3 regions of the Erwinia amylovora genome follow, and region 1 is predicted to be linked to each of the others. Evidence: predicted binding sites of a transcription regulator. Region 1 holds the regulator's gene; each other region holds the start of a gene.
The links. The regulator CRP, encoded in region 1, controls carbon source genes, mostly activating them, when cyclic AMP is high. The targets are predictions, from matches to a motif close to ATGTGANNNNNNTCACAT.
Positions count from the first base shown of each region.

Region 2: the regulator CRP is predicted to act here: its motif matches at 1,385-1,402, upstream of rbsD (D-ribose pyranase).
Region 3: the regulator CRP is predicted to act here: its motif matches at 1,721-1,738, upstream of cdd (cytidine deaminase).

Region 1 is NZ_CP066796.1:261,984-265,265, forward strand. Features, by position in the region: gene JGC47_RS01120 (YccS/YhfK family putative transporter) at 1-1,360, opposite strand, end outside; gene crp (cAMP-activated global transcriptional regulator CRP) at 1,421-2,053, opposite strand; gene JGC47_RS01130 (OsmC family protein) at 2,418-2,825, shown strand; gene JGC47_RS01135 (phosphoribulokinase) at 2,862-3,282, opposite strand, start outside.
Region 2 is NZ_CP066796.1:3,740,969-3,744,250, reverse strand. Features, by position in the region: gene alsS (acetolactate synthase AlsS) at 1-191, shown strand, start outside; gene rbsD (D-ribose pyranase) at 1,482-1,901, shown strand; gene rbsA (ribose ABC transporter ATP-binding protein RbsA) at 1,909-3,282, shown strand, end outside.
Region 3 is NZ_CP066796.1:2,332,439-2,335,720, reverse strand. Features, by position in the region: gene JGC47_RS10835 (NAD-dependent malic enzyme) at 1-649, opposite strand, end outside; gene cdd (cytidine deaminase) at 782-1,666, opposite strand; partial or broken gene JGC47_RS10825 (CidB/LrgB family autolysis modulator) at 1,792-2,484, opposite strand; gene JGC47_RS10820 (CidA/LrgA family protein) at 2,477-2,872, opposite strand; partial or broken gene metG (methionine--tRNA ligase) at 2,933-3,282, opposite strand, start outside.

The DNA of each region.
Region 1 (3,282 bases):
GTAAAATCAGGTAACTGGCCAGGGTGATGGCCAGCATCACCAGTAATGTCATTGACTCAGGAGCATGCAGGCGCAGGGCCAGTGCGGCAACCGCCAGCCCGGCCAGGGTGCCAAGCGCACGGTGCTGGATGCGGACCCGGGTGGCACTGTAGCCGTTCAGGCTGACAAACATCATGGTCATCAGTATCCAGTACGGCTTCGGCATAGCCAGAAACAGCGCCAGCGTACTGGCGAAGGTCAACATCACCGCATAGCGTGCGGCGGTGCGCAAGGCGGTAGACTTAAGCGAAAGGTAGCTTTTCAGCGCCGGCAGCAGCGGCAGGTGGCGCTGACGGTCAGCCATCAAATCGCGGCGATAAAGCGGGCGTTGAGTGCGCAGCACGCGCGCAATACGGCTGAAATGGTAGTAGCAAAAATTACCCACCGGATTATCCGGATGCTGACGCACGATCTTCTCCAGCGCTTCCAGCGGCAGTTCCATCTCAAAACGTCTGGGGAAGCGGTGATACAAAATATCGTCAGCCAGCTCGCGCAGACGTGCGGCGATGCGCTGCGCATTCCAGCGGATCACCGCCTCGGCGTGGCTCTGACGCACCAGTTTTTGCACGTCTTCCGGCTGATGCAGACTGACGGCGATGTGCTCCTGCAGGTCAAGCGCCACCTGGAAAGCGCGCGTCAAAGGCTGGTAATGCTGGTTGCGATTGGCTGCCAGCATATGAATTTGCTGGTAACAGGTAGTGATAAGATCGACGGCCTTTTGCTGGCGAGCAAACAGCGGCGGCATAGCGGATGAGGGGTCGTTTAGCTGGTTTAAATGGCGATACTTTGCCTCGCAATAGTCGGCCAGCTCGCGGTACAGCAGGCTAAGCGTTTCGCGCATCGGCTGCTCTTTCCACAGCCAGAACCAGAACCAGTTAAATACCCCGTACCAGATGGTGCCAAGGATATACAGTAACGGAGGTTGCCACATCGGTACTTTGCCAGCGAGGCTCAGGGTGAATATGGCGGCAATCAGCGAGGCAGGCATCAGGCGGGCATGCAGCGGGCCGATCTCGCCGGTGATCCCCAGCAACATCGCCATCAGCAGCAGGATCAGCGGCAGCGGAACCCCCTGAGCGCCGGCATACTGGATAATAAAACTGCTGCCGGCGAACAGGCCTCCGCCCAGCATCAGGCGTTCAAAGAAGTGTTTGTGCGGCGTATCCAGCCCGGCATTGTTACAGCAGGCGGGAACCAGTGAGAACAGCAGACCTTTCTGTAAGTCTCCCAGCAGCCAGCCCAGTGCAACCGGCAAACACAACACCAGTGTTTGCCGCAGCGCGTAGTTCACTTCAGGTTGATAAATGATTCTGCGCCACATCCGCCGCACCAGATAGAAAAAGGCGCGACAGAGGCTGGCGCGCCGTGGGTTCAGGGGCGATTAACGCGTGCCGTAAACGACGATGGTTTTACCGTGTGCGGAGATCAGGTTTTGATCTTCCAGCATTTTCAGAATACGACCGACCGTCTCGCGCGAGCAGCCGACAATCTGGCCGATCTCCTGACGCGTTATTTTGATCTGCATCCCGTCCGGGTGCGTCATTGCATCGGGCTGTTTTGCCAGATTCAGCAGCGTCTGGGCAATGCGTCCGGTCACATCAAGGAAAGCTAAATTACCCACTTTTTCCGAGGTGACCTGCAGGCGACGCGCCATCTGCGAAGACAGGCGCATCAGGATGTCAGGGTTGACCTGGATCAGCTGCCGGAATTTTTTGTAAGAGATTTCAGCTACTTCACAGGCTGCTTTGGCACGTACCCAGGCACTGCGTTCCTGGCCCTCTTCGAAGAGGCCCAGCTCGCCGATAAAATCACCCTGGTTGAGATAAGAGAGGATCATCTCTTTGCCTTCCTCATCCTTGATCAATACCGCTACTGAACCTTTGACGATGTAGTAAAGGGTTTCCGCCTTCTCACCCTGATGTATCAGCGTGCTTTTGGATGGATATTTGTGAATATGGCAATGGGACAGGAACCATTCGAGAGTAGGGTCTGTTTGCGGTTTGCCGAGAACCATTCGCTGTTATCCTCTGTTGTCGTCGTACCTGAATACATCCGGTTTACCCCGCAGCAAGTTTCACGATCCCCTTGCTGCCGCGCGTAAATTGATTGGGATATACGGGGGCTGAATCCCTGCCAGGCTTTGTTATAGTCAAGCGTTCCGACAGGGAAGGAACGGGCCGCTCCGGGGCAGGCCGTATGCTGTCGTTTCGTTATCACCAACATCATGATGCCGGTGAAATTTACAGCCTCGTTTGTAGCACAGCTTGGGATGGCTGTCTTCTGTTGTCTCGCTTCAGCATAGTCAGAAAAAGAGAGCGTTGCCGTTTTAATCACGGCGGCGTACTCTGCTGTAACTAAATGAATTGGAGGATGTTGTTATGCAGGCACGGGTTAAGTGGGTCGAAGGGATGACGTTTTTGGGAGAATCCTCATCTGGTCATCAGGTGCTGATGGATGGTAATTCGGGCGATAAAGCGCCAAGCCCAATGGAAATGGTGCTGATGGCCGCCGGCGGCTGCAGCGCCATTGACGTGGTGTCAATTTTGCAAAAGGGCCGCCATAGCGTGGCTGACTGCGAAGTGAAGCTGACCTCAGAACGCCGCGAAGAGGCACCGCGTATCTTCACCCGCATTAACCTGCATTTTGTTGTCAGCGGCAAAGCGCTGGCGGATAACGCGGTAGCGCGTGCGGTCGATCTCTCTGCGGAAAAATACTGCTCGGTGGCGATTATGCTGGGCAAGGGGGTGGAGATGAGCCACAGTTATGAAGTGATCGAACTGACCTGATCCCGCCCATCCTCTTAGCCGTAAAAGGAAAGAACTTCAGCCGATTTTCTTTCCTTCAATCAACCGCTTAACCAGCGGCCCCATGATCAGCTCCATCGCCAGCCCCATTTTTCCTCCCGGCACCACCAGGGTTTTGATATGTGAGATAAACGAACCCTGCAGCATGGACAGCAGGTAAGGGAAATCGATATCTTCCAGCCCCTGAAAGTGGACAACCACGAAACTCTCATCCAGAGAGGGGATGCCACGGGCGGCAAACGGGTTGGAGGTGTCCACCGTCGGGACGCGCTGGAAGTTGATATGGGTGCGTGAAAACTGCGGAGTAATAAAGTTGATGTAGTCCTCCATTGAACGCACCACGGAGTCCATCACTGCTTCGCGCGAATGGCCGCGTTCGCTGGTATCGCGCACCAGTTTTTGGATCCACTCAAGGTTGACGATGGGCACCACGCCAACC
Region 2 (3,282 bases), 330 kb from region 1:
GCCCCGTTGACTTCAAAGCCTACGCCGAATCCTTTGGTGCTGCCGGTTTTGCGGTGAAAAGTGCCGAACAGCTGGAACCGACGCTGCGCAAAGCGATGGACGTACAAGGCCCGGCGGTGGTGGCGGTGCCGGTGGACTATGCCGATAATCATCTGCTGATGGGCCAGCTGCATCTGAGTCAGATCCTTTAACTTTGCCGCGTGAAATTGGGCTGACCATGTTGACACGGCGTACAGGGAAAAACGCCTCAAGGTGAATTGAGGCGTTCTTTGAAACAGTACGGCTAACGCGATGGTGTTATTGCCTGTCCTCGCCATGATTTTCCAACCAGGCAGGCTGGCAAATCATGCACGAAAAGAGGTCATGTTGTGCGGAACGCCGATATGCACCTGAGACAACTCACTGTTTTTTAAACAGGTGAAGCACCTCATCAGACTGATGAAAACTTAGCCCATTAACATATTGACCTATGTATCTCCCAGCGGTTCTACCGATAGCCTGGTTGTCCGGGGCCTTTTGAGCTTTCAGATTTTCAGCTGCCACTTTTCCACTTTTCCTTCCAAAGCATTGGGCAGGTTCACGATGCGTTGTTTGCCGCCAATAACGATTCTTTGCATCGTTATTCATGGACACTAACCGGGACAGCAGATGAGCCATACTCTTTGGTTGTTCTACTGTCCGTGAGCAAATCGCTTGTATACCCTGGGAAAAACTACCGATATTGATTGGCATTTAGTTATTTGTACCTGTGAGATAATAGAAAAAAATAATAATTTAACCTTCTTGACGATGCTGATGTTAAAATCCCGTTCTTAACCACCTCCATTTATTTTGTCTGATCAATTGATATCTGGTGAGGCTGTAATAAATAAATTATTTTTTCGAGTTGACCTCATTTTTTAATACATAGCTTACTCATGAGGTTTTTGGAATAATATTTTATTTGGTCAGCTTAGCCTGAAAAAATGCCATTCGGTGATTATAATTTAAGATATTAATTTATAACTATTGTTTTATAAGGTTTTTTTACCATACTATCGTGTCCAGCAAAATCTTGCAGAGTATCATTGCAATAATCTGACACATTATTTTAACATGGTGCATAACTCATTACATGGTTTGCTGGATCCTGAATAAATATTCATTAATTTGATGTTTATAATTAGTCCACGATGGGAGATATCATGCCTGAAGTGTGAATATCATATAGGGTATTATCATAAAAATATAAACAAAAAACCTCAATAATCACTCCGTTAATACGGAAATTCAGATCATTTCAATATAGCAAAACGTGTAGAAATCGGATTCGCCCACCCTTTGAGGGGAGGGCAATAGCGCCTTTTGAGTCTGAAAAAACAGCCAGCGGCGCGCCAGCAAAACGTTTCGATGGCGATCACATTTCCAACATCTGAAGATTGTTTTCCCCCCGCTATTTCTTACACTGCCCGCTGGCGAAACGTTTCGCTGTGGAGCGAAAAATGAAAAAAGGCATCTTACTGCATTCGGCTATCTCTGCCGTGATAGCCCGCCTCGGCCATACCGACAGTATTGTTCTTGGCGATGCCGGCTTACCCATTCCTGAGGGGCCGCAGCGTATCGATCTGGCATTAACACCGGGTATTCCCAGCTTTCTTCAGGTCGCTCAGGCGGTCACCAGCGAGATGCAGGTCGAAAGTGCCATTATGGCGCAGGAGATCCGGCAGCATAATCCGCAGCGCCATAGCGAACTGCTGGCCTTACTCGACGTATTGCAGCAGCAGCAGGGGAACACCATCAGTATTCGCTATATCAGTCACGAACAGTTCAAACAGCAAGCCCAATGCAGTCAGGCAACAATTCGCAGCGGAGAAATTACGCCGTATGCCAATGTCATCCTGGTCGCTGGCGTGACCTTCTGAGGCGCTTATGCAACCTTTATTACAACTGAAGGGCATCGACAAGTCGTTCCCCGGCGTTAAGGCCCTGTCGGGCGCTGCGCTGTCGGTTTACCCCGGGCGGGTGATGGCGCTGGTGGGGGAAAACGGCGCGGGCAAGTCCACCATGATGAAAGTTCTGACCGGCATCTACCCGCGTGATGCCGGATCGTTTGTCTGGCTGGGGCAGGAAACCACCTTTAACGGCCCGAAAGCGTCGCAGGAGGCGGGGATTGGCATCATCCATCAGGAACTGAATCTGATCCCATCATTGAGCGTTGCCGAGAACATCTTCCTTAGCCGGGAACCGGTGACCCGTTTCGGCCGTATTCAGTGGAAGAAGATGTACGCCGCAGCGGATGCGCTGCTGCAACGCCTGAATCTGCGCTTTCGCAGCCACAGGCTGGTGGGCGAGCTGTCAATTGGCGATCGGCAGATGGTAGAGATCGCTAAGGTTCTGAGTTACGAGTCAAAAGTGATCGTAATGGACGAACCCACGGATGCGCTGACCGATACCGAAACCGCCTCGCTGTTCCGCGTGATTGGCGAGTTGAAAGCCCGCGGCTGCGGCATCGTCTATATCTCCCATCGTATGAAAGAGATATTTGAGATCTGCGATGACGTCACGATTTTCCGCGACGGGCAGTTTATCGCCGAATATAAGGTGACGGCGCTGAACGAAGACTCACTGATCGAAATGATGGTCGGGCGCAGGCTGGAGGAGCAGTATCCGCGCCTGAATAAAGCGCCGGGTGAAGTGCGTCTGAAGGTTGAAAACCTCAGTGGGCCAGGCGTGGAAAACGTCAGCTTTTCGCTGCGCAAAGGTGAAATACTTGGGGTGGCTGGCCTGATGGGCGCAGGGCGGAGCGAACTGATGAAAGTGCTGTACGGCGCGCTGCCTCGCAGTAAGGGGCGGGTAACGCTGGAGGGGAAAGCAGTGGTGGCGCGCTCCCCGCAGGAGGGGCTGGCTAATGGCATCGTTTATATCTCTGAAGACCGTAAGCACGATGGCCTGGTGCTGGGGATGTCAGTGAAAGAGAATATGTCGCTGACCGCGCTCAACGACTTCAGCTATGGCGCAGGGCGACTGAAACATGCGCAGGAGCAGCAGGCAGTAGGGGATTTTATCACCCTGTTTAAGGTGAAAACCCCGTCAATGGACCAGGCGATTGGCCTGCTGTCCGGCGGTAATCAGCAAAAGGTGGCGATTGCGCGTGGGCTGATGACGCGGCCAAAAGTGCTGATCCTTGATGAACCGACGCGCGGCGTTGATGTCGGGGCGAAAAAAGAGATTTATCAGCTGATTAACCAGTTTAAGCAAGAAGGGTTGAGCATCATTCTCGTCTCTTCTGATATGCCGGAAGTG
Region 3 (3,282 bases), 1.7 Mb from region 1:
GCGGGTGACGCCAGCCCATGTACAGTGGGTCGTTCAGCAGCTGCTGATTATTCGTACCGACATCAAGAACGACGGGCAGTGTATACGCCGGGCTGATGCCGCCACAGGCGGTGTAAAGGGACAGCTTGCCAATCGGGATGCCCATGCCGCCAATACCCTGGTCGCCGAGGCCGAGGATCCGCTCGCCGTCGGTAACGACGATCACCTTGACGTTTTGCTTGGTGGCATTCTGCAACATGTCTTCGATGTTGGCGCGATTCGGGTAAGAGATAAACAGACCGCGGGCGCGGCGGTAGATTTCGGAAAAGTGTTCACAGGCAGCGCCAACGGTCGGCGTGTAGATAATCGGCATCATCTCTTCCAGATGATTGTCCAGCAGGCGATAGAACAGGGTTTCGTTGGTGTCCTGGATATTGCGCAGATAGACGTGTTTATCGTTATTGTTTTTGAAGTCCTGGAATTGACGCCACGCGCGTTCTGCCTGCTCCTCGATGCTTTCTACCGTTTCCGGCAGCAGCCCGTTGAGATTAAAGTCATTACGTTCTTCAATCGAGAAAGCGCTGCCTTTATTCAACAGCGGAAATTCCAGCAGGATAGGGCCAGCGTAGGGGATGTACAGCGATCGTTTACTTTCGTATTCGAGTTCCATGTAATGCTTACTCTTTCAGGATCGGGATGGTGTGGCACCAATCCTAAAATAATTCATCTGAAAGTACAGCGTTTGTTAACAGCTGAAAACAAATGCGGTACTTTTTGCCGTCTTAAAGACCATTTTTTACACTTATCCCAATGGAATGGTGACGAAATCCTGGCACCCCAGCGCCGCCAGCAGTGCTGCGCTGGCGTTTTGCTGGCTCAGCTTTGCTCCTGGCGCTTCAGCCAGCACCGCACGCCTGATATCGTGCAGATCCTCTCCGGCCAGGTTGAGTAAATTCAACGCGCCTTGCAACGGCGGCAGGCTGGGGTTAAAGGCGGCATTTTCTGCATAGCGACCGGCAAAGATGGCTCCGGCGCGGGTTTGCAGCGCAACGCCGCTCCATGCCCCGGTGTAAGGCGCATGACTGCGGTTGGCGGCAGACAGCGCGGCCTGTTGCAGCGCATCGCCCCGGGGGGCGATGCCGTGGTCGACATCGTCCATCAGCAGGGTGGTAATGGCCAGATCGCGTGGTCCGAAGGAGTCCGGCAGATAGTGGCCAAGCGTGGCGGCGGCGCGGCCCGGTAGTTCGATCATCAGCCCGGATCCGCTGTTCAGTTCATTCATAAACTGGCGGCAGTGGCCGCACGGCGTGTAATTAACGGTGATGCCAGCCAGCGCGTTTTCCCCTCGCAGCCAGGCATGCGTGACCGCGCTCTGTTCGGCATGGACCGTTTGCTGCATGGTGGCGCCGACGAATTCCATATTGGCACCAAACCACAACGTGCCGCTTTCGCCCCGGGCTATAGCCCCCACGCTAAAGCCAGACAGCGGTGCAACGGCGCAGGCCGCCGCCAGCGGCAGCAGGGCAAAGGCCAGTTCGCTGTCGTTGAATTCACACTGTTTCTTCAGGGCAACGGCCTGTTCTGCGCTGATAAACCCGGCAAAGTCCGCAGCGGATAGCAGGGGTTTCAGCGCGTGCTGTAAGGGGAGGGGAAGCGTGGCAAATGCCGGCTGAAAACGTGGGTGCATAGTAAGCCTCTTGCGCTGAATGCAGCCCATATCAACGGGCCGGCAGCCAGTTATATGTGATCTAAATCGCTCTATCAATGCAATAAATGAAATGCATCACCAAAATGAGAGACTTATCGCAAGTTTTACCCGCAAAGCTTCAGCAGCAGCGGGAAAATAAACGGGGCCAGCAGCGAGGTGATAATGCCACACAACACCAACGCCAGCGAACTGAATGCCCCTTGCTGATAATCAACCTCGGCAGCGCGTGCGGTGCCCAGCGCGTGTGAAGCGCTGCCCATTGCCAGCCCGCATGCAAATTTGCTGCGTACCTGCAACAGATTGAGCAGCATATGGCCGAATACTGCGCCCAGTATGCCCGCTATCAGCACGCAGATGGCGCTGATGGCCGGAATACCGCCCAGCGTAGCGGAAACTGCCATCGCAATCGGTGTGGTCACCGATTTGGGTCACAGAGTGGCGGCGATTTGCGGTGTGGCCCCCAGCCATAATGCGATAGCGCCGCCGGAGATTATCGCCGTCAGGCTGCCAATAAAACAGATACTGAGAATTGACTTCCAGTGCATGCGGATCTGGTGCATTTGCTCGTACAGCGGCAGCGCCAGCGCCACCACTGCCGGTTGCAGAAGTTGGTTAAGCAACACGCTGCCTTGAAAATAGCGGGCATAGGGCATTTGTAGCAGCATTAACAGCAGAATGATCACCGTCATAGCAATCAATAACGGATTGCAGATGGCGATGTTGACTCTGGCCGCCAGCCTGCGTGCCGCCAGAAACACCAGCACGGTTAACGGCAGCGACCACCAGATGTCACTCATCCTTATCTCCCTGGCGTTGGTGATGGCGGCGCTCCATACGCTGCGCCACCAGAGCGGTGGTCACCAGTACCACCAGCGTGCCGACCGTGCAGGAGATGACAATCGGAGCGAACTGCGCGCTGATGATATCCATATGATCCATGATGCCCACGCTGATGGGGACGAACAGCAGCGCCATATAACGAATGAGCAGATGGCAGCCGGGTTTGACCCAGCTAAGCGGAAGGATGTTTGCGCTAAGCAGGATAAGAAGCAACAGCATGCCGAGAATACTGCCGGGGATAGCAAGGGGCAACAGCATGGCCACACCGCGACCGACATACAGACAGAGATAAATGATCAGCATGGCGCGCAGATATCGCCAGATAACGTGCAGCACGGAACGCATGTAAGCTCCTGAAACCGTCAGGGGCGGCGTAGTGGCTGCCGCCCCAATATCAGATAATAATTACTTAACCTGCTGTCCTGGCTGCGCGCCGCTGTCCGGACTGAGCAGGAAGATATCTTTTCCGCCAGGCCCTGCTGCCATCACCATCCCTTCAGACAGGCCAAAGCGCATCTTGCGTGGTGCCAGGTTGGCGACCATCACCGTCAGGCGGCCCACCAGCAGCGCCGGATCGGAGTAGGCAGCGCGAATGCCGGAGAAGACATTGCGTTTTTCGCCGCCGATATCCAGCGTCAGGCGCAGCAGTTTGTCAGAACCTTCGACCAGTTCGGCATTTTCAATCAGCGCAATGCGCAAATCCACTTTGGCGAAGTCATCAAAGCTGATGGTTTCCTGCAACGGGTCGTCTGCCA